Regions from separate parts of the Pseudomonas sp. NPDC079086 genome, predicted to be linked through region 1. Evidence: predicted binding sites of a transcription regulator. Region 1 holds the regulator's gene; the other holds the start of a gene.
The links. The regulator LexA, encoded in region 1, represses DNA repair genes until DNA is damaged. The targets are predictions, from matches to a motif close to CTGTNTNNNNANACAG.

Region 1 (6,498 bases):
GGCCCGCTCGATTTCCGCCATGGTAATCAATGCGCGAGACTTGCCAGCAGCCGGGTTAACCACCAGCGCCAGGCAGGCATAAGGTAAGGCCAACTCACGGGCCAGCACCGCTTCTGGCATACCGGTCATGCCAACAATGTCACAGCCATCGCGCTCCATCCGCGCGATCTCGGCAACCGTTTCCAGCCGCGGCCCCTGGGTGCAGCCATACAGGCCGTGATTACTGAACGCACAATGTTCGGCAGTCAGGGCGTTGGCCAACTTGGTACGCAGACCCGCGTCATAGGGGTGACTGAAATCGACGTGGGTGACGTGATCCAGCTCACCTTCAAAATAGGTGTGTTCACGCCCATAGGTGTAGTCAATGATCTGGTGCGGCAAACAGAAATGACCGGTGCCCATGGCCGAGTGGATACCACCCACGGCATTCACCGCGATAATCGCCTTAGCCCCTGCCTCGCGCAGCGCCCAGAGGTTGGCGCGGTAGTTGACCTGATGCGGCGGGATGCGATGCGGATGCCCGTGACGGGCGAGGAACAGCACTTCACGGCCGGCATAGTCACCCTTGAGCACCGCCGCAGAGGGTGCGCCATAGGGGGTATCGATATGCAGCGCGGCCTTGATGGTCAATCCGTCCAGCTTGGTCAGACCGGTACCACCGATAATCGCGTAAACCGTCATCCATTACTCCTCAGTCGATTAATTGCGCATCGCGCAGGCTACCAACTGCTGCCAGCCAACGCGGACTCTGCCGATACTCAATGCCCGGGAAGGCCTGCCGGCGCATCCTTGCCAGACCTTGCGGCGGCTCCACCTTGAGACGCTGCAAAGCACTCAAGGCCAGCTCAGCCGCTGCCCGATCATTACACACCAGGCCCATGTCACAACCCGCCGCCAGCGCGGCCTCGATACGGCAGGCCGCATCACCGACCACATGGGCGCCAGCCATGGACAAATCGTCGCTGAAAATCACCCCATCAAAGGCCAACTCGCCACGCAGAATATCCTGCAGCCAACGCCGGGAAAAACCCGCTGGCTGACTGTCTACCTGAGGGTAGATCACATGGGCAGGCATCACCGCTGCCAGTTGACGACTCAACTGCGCGAAAGGCTGCAAATCGATTTCACGAATCTGCTCCAGACTGCGCTCATCGACCGGGATGGCCACATGGGAATCCGCCTCGGCCCAGCCGTGGCCAGGGAAATGCTTACCGGTGGCAGCCATACCGGCGGCATTCATACCCCGGATAAACGCCCCGGCCAACAAGGTCGCGCACAGCGCATCACCTTCAAAAGAGCGACTACCAACCACCGCACTGCGCTGATGATCCAGATCCAGCACCGGGGCAAAACTCAGGTCCAACCCTGCAGCCAGCACTTCGGTGGCCATGACCCAGCCACACTGCTCAGCCAGATGCTCGGCATTAGCGTTATCAGCCAGCGCGCGCATCGCCGGCAAGCGCACAAAGCCCTGGCGCAGACGCTGCACCCGGCCGCCTTCCTGATCAACTGCCAGCAGCAAATCCGGGCGCACCGCGCGAATGGCCGCAGACAGCTCGCGCACCTGACGCGGATCTTCGATATTGCGTGCGAACAGAATCAACCCAGCCACCTGCGGCTGGCGCAGAAGCTGCCGATCCTCCGCCGTCAGCCAGGTGCCGGCGATATCCAGCATCAATGAACCTTGCATGGGTGAACTCACAACTCTTCCTTAATTAAGAGGTACAGACGCCCACTCAGGGCAGCTAGCCTCGTCAATCTGTACCGCACATTGAACCGGGACACGCGCAAAGAGTTCCAGCAAATCGCTGTTGCGCACACGTACGCAGCCATGCGACAGCGCCACGCCCATGGGTTCGCTGTCCGGCGTACCGTGTATGTAGATATAGCGGCGAAAGGTATCGACAGTACCCAGACGGTTGCGCCCTGGCTCACAGCCACTCAGCCAGAGAATGCGCGTGAGAATCCAGTCACGCCCGGGAAATTGCGCATGCAACTCGGGCGACCAGACCTCGCCCGTCCAGCGCCGCCCACGCAGTACGGCGGCATTTGGCAAACCATCGCCAATCTTCGCCCGCACCCTGTGCAAGCCACGCGGCGTGCAGCCCGAACCATTACGTTCACCAGCGCCATTGAGCGCGGTGGAAACGCTCAGGCGCAGTTGCAGCTGTCCGCTGGCAAAGCCATACAGGCACTGATCAGCGAGGGAAATATGCAGAAAATCGAGAGCAACCATGGGCGGCTAGCTTAGCGGATAGCATCCACCAAGCCCACCCGCCGAGGTCAAACTTTGCTGGGGGCAGCGGAGGGCTTGGTACGCGGTTTGAGTTGAGCGCTGGCCAGGGCCTCATCGGTCAAGCCGGTTTCCGAACGCATACCGGCGGCCAGGAACGGCACCATCAGGCGCATCACCTGCTCAATCGAAGTGTTAACGCCGAAGTCGGTTTCCGACATGGCCCGCAGGGCCTTGATTCCGGACATGCTGAACGCTGCCGCGCCGAGCATAAAGTGTACGCGCCAGAACAGCTCCAACGGCGGAATGCGCGGAGCAGCTTCATGCACCAGCTGCATATAACGACGGAACACCTTGCCGTACACCTCTTCGAGGTACTTACGCAGGTGACCCTGGCTCTGGCTAAAGGCCAGACCCAGCAGACGCATAAAGATTGAAAGATCGTTACCACTGCGCGGCTTTACTGCCAGCGCCTGCTCCACCAGTAATTCAAGCAACTCTTCCAAGCTGACCTTGGTTTCCGGCTTGGCCTGGCGGCGATCCAGCTCACGCTCCAGACTTACGCAGAAAGGCCCGAGAAAGCGTGAGAACACCGCCTGAATCAGGGCTTTCTTCGAGCCGAAGTGGTAATTCACGGCAGCCAGGTTCACCCCTGCCTTGCTGGTGATCAAGCGCAGAGAGGTTTCTGCGAAACCTTTCTCCGCAAAAAGCTGCTCTGCCGCATCGAGAATGCGTTCAACGGTTTCCGACTGGGCCATGACTCTTTTCATCTGAACAAACACTTGTTTGAAACATACGTTTCAGCCGCCCGCCTTGTCAAGTCGGGCAAACCATCTTGTGGCCGGGCGGTCACAGCCATCCACTAAAGGTACAGGCTCACCCTAGCTAGACGCCCCGCACGCGACCCGAGTAACAGTGGCTGCAACAGACGGGATGAAGGTCAATTGAGTAGAGATCAGAACACAAGGATTGCCAACCGCTGATCACTGTATATAATCCCAGTCACTGTACAAAAAAACAGAGCCGACCATGCTAAAACTGACGCCGCGCCAAGCTGAAATTCTCGCCTTCATCAAGCAGTGCCTTGAAGACAACGGCTACCCGCCTACCCGAGCGGAAATCGCCTTGAAACTGGGTTTCAAATCCCCCAACGCAGCGGAAGAGCACCTCAAAGCCCTGGCCCGTAAGGGTGCCATCGAAATGACCCCGGGGGCTTCGCGCGGCATTCGCATTCCAGGCTTCGAACCCAACGCTGAGGAAGACGAAGGCCTGCCGGTTATTGGTCGCGTTGCCGCAGGCGCGCCGATTCTGGCGCAGCAACATGTCGAAGAGTCCTGCAAGATCAATCCAGACTTCTTCCACCCCAAGGCCGACTATCTGCTGCGCGTACGCGGCATGAGTATGAAAGACATCGGCATCTTCGATGGCGACCTGCTGGCCGTTCACACCACCCGCGAAGCACGAAATGGCCAAGTAGTGGTGGCGCGCCTCGACGATGAAGTGACCGTCAAACGCTTCAAACGCGAAGGCAATAAGGTCTGGCTGATTGCAGAAAACCCGGAGTTCGCACCGATCGAAGTAAACCTGGAAGAACAGGACCTGATTATTGAAGGCTTGAGCGTCGGCGTTATCCGCCGCTAGTGGAGGATTTATGCAGTTCCCGCAATCACTGAACCGTACACAATTGCCTTTGTTCGATGCGTTTCTGGCATCGACCGTGACGCCATTACTTGCCGATAGCGCTGAGCTACCCTGGCTGGATGATGAAACAGAGGCTTTCAGTGAACTGTCGCTGCGTGGTGCAGCCGGGCACTGCCTGAACCTTCTAGCGCCGATTCTGCGTGAGCTTAGCGAAAATCACGACGAGCGCTGGCTGACCCTTATCGCCCCGCCATCGAGCCTGACCCAGACCTGGCTACGCGAGGCAGGCCTAAATCGCGAACGCATCCTGCTGCTGCACCCACGCGGCGCACAAAGCGCGCTGGAGTTGGCGCAACAGGCTTTGGAGCTGGGGCGTAGCCATACCGTAGTCAGCTGGCTGCACCCACTGGAACGCGAAGCGCGGCAACAGCTTGAGCAAGCGGCCCGCCAGGGCAAAGCGCAAAGTCTGAATATCAGCCTGGGATAGCGGCCAGAGATCGCGCACAAGGAGTGTGCGTGTCAGCCATTAGAAATCTGGTGCAAGAAACAGCGAACCCGAGCAGAACGCTCTAACTCAGGGCCCGAAAGTATTCTGCAATCAATGCAGAACCCGCGGCCCCTCTTCCTGCTGGAAATTATTTTCAGCCAAACGCCCCGCCATCTGAACACCGACATTGAGCATGGCCTTGGCCACCTCGACGTGCTGCCCCTGCAGAAAGGCTTTAGCATCGGCAGAGAAATCCAGCACCACCAGTGACTCTTCATCCTCAGCACGACGCAGGGCAATGCGCCCGTCGGGCAATTCAACAATTTCCAGGAATGATGTTGGCATTGGCTTAGCTCTCCACAATAGGCTGACAGTGTAACAGCCGGCCCGCGCTCGCCCTAGTCCGCCGGTCCAATCAGCCTCTTACCACTCGCTCAAGGTTTGCCGAAAACGCTGCGCCAGAGCCTTCAACTGCTGACGCCAGGCCTCAAGAGTGTCCTGCGCCAAGGGTGCGACTTCGTCATCCAGACTGACTGCGGTGATCAACGGCGTAGCAGGATCGACTTTGGCTTTCTTTCCAGCCTGTGGCGGTTGAAATAACTCGGCATAGGCCTTGAGCAGCTGAGCAACCCAGCTGCCAGCGGACTGTGCCAGCTCGACCAGCTCACCCAGTTCCTGGCTTGGCGCCGCCTGCAACACTTCCTCGGTGAGAAAGCGTTCGGCCCGCGGAGCAGCACTGTCCGGCAAACGGTAATAGCCAGCAATCTCATGGCACAGGCCCAGCAAGGCACCGTACAGATGAAACAACGCAGCCTCACGCTCAGCCTGGATCAAGGCCAGGGCATTCATGCTCTGACCCTGCTCGGCTTTACGCCAGGACTCCAGCGCCAGACCGGCATAGAAAATTTTCTGATTGGTACGGGTATAGAGTTCATTGGCCATTGCGGCACCCTCCATAACGGATTGGATAAGCATACGCGCGCCGGCCAGCGACAGGCGCGCGTTGTGCTAAATCAGCTCTTGTCTTCGACTTTCCACTTACCGCCATCAAAGAACGCACGCCAGCCCGTCGGTTTGCCATCGACCTCGGTCTGCACATATTGCTCTTTGGTTTTGCGGCTGTAACGGATCACCGCAGCGCGGCCTTGCGGGTCTTTCTTCGGTGCGTCGCAGAGGAAGTGGTACTTGGGATCGATCTCGTCGCGATGCGGGATCAGTTCCAACACCAGCGGTGCGCGGGTTTCGCGGTTTTTCGGGAACTGACTGGCAGCCAGGAACAGACCCGAAGCGCCATCGCGCAGGATATAGGTGTCGTTGACCTTCTCGCACTTGAGCTCCGGCATTTTCACCGGGTCCATTTTCGGCGGCGCCGCTTCGCCGCTTTTCAGCAGTTTGCGGGTGTTCTTGCACTCGCTGTTGGTGCAACCAAAGAACTTGCCGAAACGGCCGGTTTTCAGCTGCATCTGGCTGCCGCACTTATCGCAGTCCAAGCTCGGGCCTTCGTAGCCCTTGATGCGGTACTGGCCCTGCTCCACTTCATAACCGCTGCAATCCGGGTTATTACCGCAAATATGCAGCTTGCGGGTCTCATCAAGCAGGTAGGCATCCATCGCGGTCGAACAGATTGGGCAGCGATGCTTGCCAAGCAGCACACGCGATTCCGACTCACCCTCGTCATCTGCAGCAATTTCATCGCCCGGAACCAGATTGACCGTCGCCTTGCAGCGCTCTTTCGGTGGCAATGCATAACCTGAGCAGCCAAGGAATACACCTGTCGAGGCCGTGCGAATAGTCATCGGCCGAGCGCAATCGCGACAAGCGATATCCGTGAGCGTTGGCGTATTGGCGCGCATACCACCATCGCTGTCGCCTGCCACTTCAAGCTTCTTCTTGAAGTCGCCGTAGAACTCATCAAGCACATGCTTCCACTCGCGCTCGCCCTGCGCCACATCGTCCAGATTCTCTTCCATGCCGGCGGTAAAGCCGTAGTCCATCAAATTAGAGAAGCTCTCGGAGAGACGCTCAGTAACGATATCGCCCATCTTTTCGGAGTAGAAACGACGGTTGTGTAGCGCCACATAACCACGATCCTGGATGGTGCCGATAATCGCTGCATAGGTCGACGGACGACCAATAC
Region 2 (6,498 bases), on a different contig from region 1:
CGGCTGAATGCTGTACAGATAATCCCAGCGATTGGCGTGGAAGGTGTCAGTAAGCAACGGGTTGCCCATGATAAACCGCACTTGCTTGCGGGTCATTCCCGGCCGCAACTGGTCTATCATGTCCTGCGTGACGACATTGCCCTGTTGGATGTCGATTTTATAAACCCCGGGGAATGAACAACCGGCGAGTGCGAGTAGCCCCGTAAGGGTGAGGCTGGTCAGCAGCAGTTTGGTTTTTTGCATCGGTGGGCGACTTCCACTATCTTGGCTGGGCAATATAACCCCGGATCATACCCGCATTAAAGGAAGCTGCGAAGCCGCTTCCGTGAGAAAGCAGACCATGGTTGAAAATAGCGAACTACGCAAGGCTGGCCTGAAAGTGACCCTGCCACGGGTCAAGATACTGCAAATGCTCGACTCTGCCGGTCAGCGTCACATGAGTGCTGAAGATGTCTACAAGGCATTGATGGAGGCGGGTGACGACGTAGGTCTGGCAACGGTGTACCGCGTACTGACCCAGTTTGAAGCAGCAGGTCTGGTGGTTCGCCACAATTTCGATGGCGGTCATGCAGTCTTCGAATTGGCGGACAGCGGCCATCACGACCATATGGTCTGTGTCGACTCCGGTGAGGTGATCGAGTTCTTCGATGCCGAGATCGAAAAGCGTCAGAAAGAAATCGTCAAAGAGCACGGTTTTGAGCTGGTTGATCACAATCTTGTGCTGTACGTGCGCAAGAAGACCTGATTGATGCTGGCATGACAAAGGCGACCCTAGGGTCGCCTTTGTGCTTTTTAGGATCTGTGTAATCAGGCTTGGGCGCTGCCGACCATCTGCCGGGCATGGGCCAGTGATTCCTCGGTGAGATCTACGCCGCCGAGCATGCGGGCGATTTCCTCGACCCGCTGCACAGGGCTCAGTTTGCTCACTGCGGTGCGGGTAGCATCGCTTTCACGCACCTTGTGCACGAACAGGTGCTGATGCCCTTGCGCGGCAACTTGCGGCAGGTGAGTGACGGTGAGCACCTGGCCGCGTTCGCCCAAGCGGCGCAGTAGCTGGCCGACCACTTCGGCGGTAGGACCGCCGATGCCGACGTCGACTTCATCGAATACCAGGGTTGGCACCCGCGAGGTTTGCGCGGTGATCACCTGAATCGCCAGGCTGATGCGCGACAGTTCGCCACCCGAGGCGACCTTAGCCAGGGCTTTCAGCGGTTGGCCAGGGTTGGCGCTGACCAGAAATTCCAGCTGTTCCAGGCCGTTGGGGTGTGGCTCACTATTGCTGTTGGCGCTGAGCTTGATGTTGAAACGCCCGCCGGGCATGCCCAGCGTCTGCATTTCCTGCTCGACAGCAGTGGCCAGTTGGTCGGCAGCGTTATTGCGCAGAGTGCTGAGTTCCGCTGCTTTTTCCTGGTAATGCCGTTCGAAAGCGGCCAGTTCATCATTCAGACGTTCGGCGGCCTGGTCGTCGGCGTTGAGGCTTTCCAGTTCTTCGAACAACTGTTGCTGCATGGCGCCCAGCTCGGTTGGCTGGATGCGGTGCTTGCGCGCCAGGGTGTAGATCGCATCCAGACGTTCTTCCATCTGCCGCAGGCGTTCAGGGTCGGCGTCGAAGTGGTCGAGAAAGCGGTTCAGTTCGCCGACGGCTTCTTCTACCTGGATCTGTGCGCTGGCCAGCAAGTTGGTGGCTTCGCTCAGTGCGCCAGGCTGGCCTTGAAAGGCGCCGAGGCGATTGAGGCTGTTGGTCAGGGCGGACAGCACGTTGCCGGCGTCATTCTCGCTGCACTGCTCAATCACCAGTCGGCAGGCACTGAGCAAGCTTTCAGCGTTGGTCAGGTTCTTGTGTTCCTGTTCCAGGTTGTCCAGCTCGTTCTCGCCCAAGGCCAGGTTGTCGAGTTCTTCCAGCTGGTAACTAAGCAGTTGATGGCGTGCGCGCTGTTCGTCGCCGATGCTGGAAACCCGCTCCAGCTCGCTCTTGGTCTGTTTCCAGCGCTGCGCGGCGAGCTGCACCTGGCGCGCCAGTTCCTGGCTACCGGCGTATTCGTCGAGCAGGCGGCGGTGGGTTTCGGGCTTGAGCAGGGACTGATGTTCATGCTGGCTGTGGATATCGATCAGCAGTTCGCCGAGGGCCTTGAGGTCACCTTGTGGGCTAGGCGCGCCGTTGATATAGCCACGCGAGCGGCCCTCTGCGGTGATCACGCGACGGAGGATGCACGGGCCGTCATTGTCCAGATCACGCTCGGCCAGCCAGGCGCGGGCTTCGGGGATGTCGTGCAGGTCGAAGCTGGCGAGTATGTCCGCCTTGTCCGCGCCGGGACGCACCACGCCACTGTCGGCGCGATCACCTAGGGTCAGGCCGAGGGCGTCGAGCATGATCGACTTGCCGGCGCCGGTTTCGCCGCTGATTACGCTCATGCCGGCGTCCAGCTCTAGATCAAGGTGTTCAACGATGGCGTAGTTGTGTACGGACAGGTGCACCAGCATGGCGAGGGCCTCCCAGGTTCATGTCTGTTTATTTATACAGTGTTTTTTTGTGGGCTGACAATCCGTCTGCTGTCCTTGAAACCACATTTTTTGACCCCATATAGCGGTCAGGCACGTGAGTTAAGGCTCGCGTCGGATTTTAAGAGGAGAGACGCATGGCTGACGAACAGACCCTGGATACGCAGAACCCCGATGTACAAACAGCTGCCGAAGCGGCTGCGGGTGATGACCTGGTTGCCCGCGTGCAAGCGCTGGAAGAACAACTGGCCACTGCGCAGGATCAGTCGCTGCGCATGGCTGCCGATCTGCAGAACGTGCGCCGCCGCGCTGAGCAGGATGTGGAGAAAGCGCACAAGTTCGCTCTGGAGAAGTTCGCCAACGATCTGTTGCCGGTGGTGGATAGCCTGGAGCGTGGCCTTGAACTGTCGAATCCTGATGATGAGGCGATCAAGTCCGTACGTGAAGGCATGGAACTGACGCTCAAGCTGTTCGGCGACACCCTCAAACGCCACCAGCTGGAAGCGATTGATCCGCATGGCGCGCCGTTCAACGCTGAGCACCATCAGGCGATGGCGATGCAGGAAAGCACCAGCGTTGAGCCTAACAGCGTGCTCAAGGTGTTCCAGAAGGGCTACATGCTCAATGGTCGTCTGCTGCGCCCTGCCATGGTGGTGGTCAGCAAGGCGCCGGTAGAAGTGCCGCCATCGATTGATGAGCAGGCTTGAAATTCGCCGAGCTGCCCCCATTAAACAGTCAAGCGTTTTAGTGCTACCGCCGCTGACAACGATCAGCGGCGGGATTATCAAAGTTTCGGGAGAGTAAAAGATGGGCAAAATTATTGGTATCGACCTGGGGACCACCAACTCGTGCGTCTCGGTTCTGGAAAACGGTGTCGCCAAAGTTATCGAAAACGCTGAAGGCGCGCGTACTACGCCGTCGATCATCGCGTATGCCAACGACGGTGAAATCCTGGTTGGCCAGTCGGCCAAGCGTCAGGCAGTGACCAATCCGCACAACACCCTGTATGCGGTGAAGCGTCTGATTGGTCGTCGTTTTGACGAAGAAGTCGTGCAGAAAGACATCCAGATGGTGCCTTACAAGATTTCCAAGGCAGATAACGGTGATGCTTGGGTTGAAGTGAACGGCCAGAAAATGTCGCCGCCACAAATCTCGGCTGAAATTCTGAAGAAAATGAAGAAAACCGCTGAGGACTACCTCGGTGAGGCGGTGACCGAAGCGGTGATTACCGTGCCGGCCTATTTCAACGACAGCCAGCGTCAGGCCACTAAAGACGCCGGCCGTATTGCCGGTCTGGACGTCAAGCGCATCATCAACGAGCCGACCGCAGCTGCTCTGGCTTACGGCATGGACAAGGCCAAGGGTGACCACACTGTTATCGTTTATGACTTGGGTGGCGGCACCTTCGACGTTTCCGTAATCGAAATCGCCGAAGTTGATGGTGAGCACCAGTTCGAGGTGTTGGCCACCAACGGTGACACCTTCCTCGGTGGTGAAGACTTCGATATTCGTTTGATCGACTACCTCGTTGACGAATTCAAGAAAGAAAGCGGCATGAACCTCAAGGGTGATCCGCTGGCCATGCAGCGCCTGAAAGAAGCCGCTGAAAAAGCCAAAATCGAACTGTCTTCGAGCAATTCGACCGACGTCAACCTGCCGTACATCACTGCAGACGCCAGCGGTCCTAAGCATTTGAACGTAAAAGTCTCCCGCGCCAAGCTCGAAGCGCTGGTAGAAGACCTGGTTCAGCGCACCATTGAACCTTGCCGTATTGCGCTGAAAGACTCCGGTATCGACGTTGGCGCGATCAACGACGTGATCCTGGTCGGTGGCCAGACCCGTATGCCGTTGGTGCAGAAGCTGGTCACTGAGTTCTTCGGTAAAGAAGCCCGTAAAGACGTTAACCCGGACGAAGCTGTGGCCATGGGCGCTGCCATCCAGGGCGCGGTACTGTCGGGTGATGTGAAAGACGTGCTGCTGCTCGACGTTAGCCCGCTGACCCTCGGTATCGAAACCATGGGCGGCGTGATGACTGCGTTGATCGAAAAGAACACCACGATTCCAACCAAAAAATCGCAAGTGTTCTCGACTGCCGACGATAACCAAGGCGCCGTGACTATTCACGTACTGCAGGGCGAGCGTAAGCAAGCCAGCGGTAACAAGTCGCTGGGTAAATTCGACCTGGCTGAGATTCCGCCAGCGCCGCGTGGCGTGCCGCAGATCGAAGTGACTTTTGATATCGACGCTAACGGCATTCTGCATGTTGGCGCGAAAGACAAAGCCACTGGCAAGACTCAGTCCATCGTGATCAAGGCCAACTCTGGTCTGTCTGAAGAAGAAATTCAGCAGATGGTCCGTGACGCCGAAGTCAACGCCGAGGAAGATCGCAAGTTCGAAGAGCTGGCGACCGCACGCAACCAAGGGGATCAGCTGGTGCACGCCACCCGTAAGATGATCACCGAAGCTGGTGACAAGGCTACCGCTGACGAGAAGACTGCTATTGAAGCTGCGTTGAGCGCGCTGGAAGTAGCAGTGAAGGGCGACGACAAGGCTGAAATCGATGCCAAGATGACCGCGCTGTCCGAAGTGACCGCACCACTTGCGCAGAAGATGTATGCCGAGCAGCCGCAGCCAGGTGCGCAAGCCCCGGATGCTGAGCAAGCCAAGGACGCAGGCGACGACGTGGTCGACGCTGAGTTCGAAGAGGTCAAAGACAACAAGTAAATAGGCGCAAGCTTATGCCGCTCTGGCCGGGCGCGACGCGAGTCGCGCCCGGCATGATCCGCCGCGCGGGAGCTTGCTCCCGCGTTGGCGTGTCTGGAGTAGACGATTTAAAGGTGTTGAAGACTTATGGCTAAACGCGATTTTTACGAAGTGCTCGGTGTCGAGCGCGGTGCCAGCGAAGCGGAGCTGAAAAAAGCCTACCGCCGTCTGGCCATGAAGTACCACCCGGACCGTAACCCTGACGATAAGGCCTCGGAAGAGAAGTTCAAGGAAGCCAACGAGGCTTACGAAGTGCTCTCTGATGCGGGCAAGCGCTCGGCTTACGATCAGTACGGGCATGCCGGTGTCGATCCGCAGATGGGCGGCGGTGGCGGCCCGGGCGGGGCGAACTTCTCCGATATCTTCGGCGATGTATTCAGCGATTTCTTCGGTGGTGGCGGCCGTGGTGGCCAGCGCGGTGGTGCACAGCGCGGCAGTGACCTGCGCTACACCCTGGAACTGGATCTGGAAGAGGCAGTGCGTGGCACTACGGTGACCATTCGCGTACCGACCCTGGTCAATTGCAAACCTTGCGATGGTTCGGGCGCGAAGAAGGGCACCACGCCGGTGACCTGTACCACCTGTGGCGGTATTGGTCAGGTGCGCATGCAACAGGGCTTCTTTTCGGTGCAGCAGACCTGTCCGCGTTGCCACGGCAGCGGCAAGATGATCACCGACCCTTGCGGCTCCTGCCACGGTCATGGCCGGGTAGAAGAACACAAGACTCTGTCGGTGAAAGTCCCGGCTGGCGTCGATACCGGTGACCGCATTCGTCTCTCTGGCGAAGGCGAGGCGGGTGCCATGGGTGGCCCGGCTGGCGATCTGTACGTGGTGGTGAATGTGCGCGAGCACGCGATCTTCCAGCGCGACGGCAAGCACCTGTACTGCGAAGTGCCGATCAGCTTTGCCGATGCGGCGCTGGGCGGCGAACTGGAAGTGCCGACCCTAGATGGTCGGGTCAAGCTGAAGATTCCGGAAGGCACCCAGACCGGCAAGATGTTCCGCCTGCGTGGCAAGGGTGTGGCGCCCGTGCGTGGTGGCGGTGCAGGCGATCTGATGTGCAAGGTCGCGGTGGAAACTCCGGTGCATCTGGATAAGCGTCAGCGCGAACTGCTCGATGAGTTCCGCAAAACCCTGGAAGGCGACAGCTCGCATTCGCCGAAGGCCAATGGCTGGTTCGAAGGCGTTAAGCGCTTCTTTGGCGACCTGTAAATTCCGCTGACAGGCTGCGCCGTC

Region 2: recN (DNA repair protein RecN) is a predicted target of LexA. The motif match lies at 2,506-2,521, and genes of this name have one in related genera.

What each region holds. Positions count from the first base shown of each region.
Region 1 is NZ_JBITTY010000003.1:237,736-244,233, forward strand. Features, by position in the region: gene ACIGEK_RS15860 (S-methyl-5'-thioinosine phosphorylase) at 1-681, opposite strand, end outside; gene nagZ (beta-N-acetylhexosaminidase) at 692-1,690, opposite strand; gene ACIGEK_RS15870 (L,D-transpeptidase family protein) at 1,712-2,236, opposite strand; gene ACIGEK_RS15875 (TetR/AcrR family transcriptional regulator) at 2,284-2,991, opposite strand; gene lexA (transcriptional repressor LexA) at 3,263-3,874, shown strand; gene sulA (SOS-induced cell division inhibitor SulA) at 3,885-4,361, shown strand; gene ACIGEK_RS15890 (hypothetical protein) at 4,473-4,706, opposite strand; gene ACIGEK_RS15895 (DUF6586 family protein) at 4,785-5,303, opposite strand; gene topA (type I DNA topoisomerase) at 5,375-6,498, opposite strand, start outside.
Region 2 is NZ_JBITTY010000006.1:88,139-94,636, reverse strand. Features, by position in the region: gene ACIGEK_RS21315 (outer membrane protein assembly factor BamE) at 1-243, opposite strand, end outside; gene fur (ferric iron uptake transcriptional regulator) at 341-745, shown strand; gene recN (DNA repair protein RecN) at 808-2,481, opposite strand; gene grpE (nucleotide exchange factor GrpE) at 2,637-3,206, shown strand; gene dnaK (molecular chaperone DnaK) at 3,307-5,223, shown strand; gene dnaJ (molecular chaperone DnaJ) at 5,350-6,474, shown strand.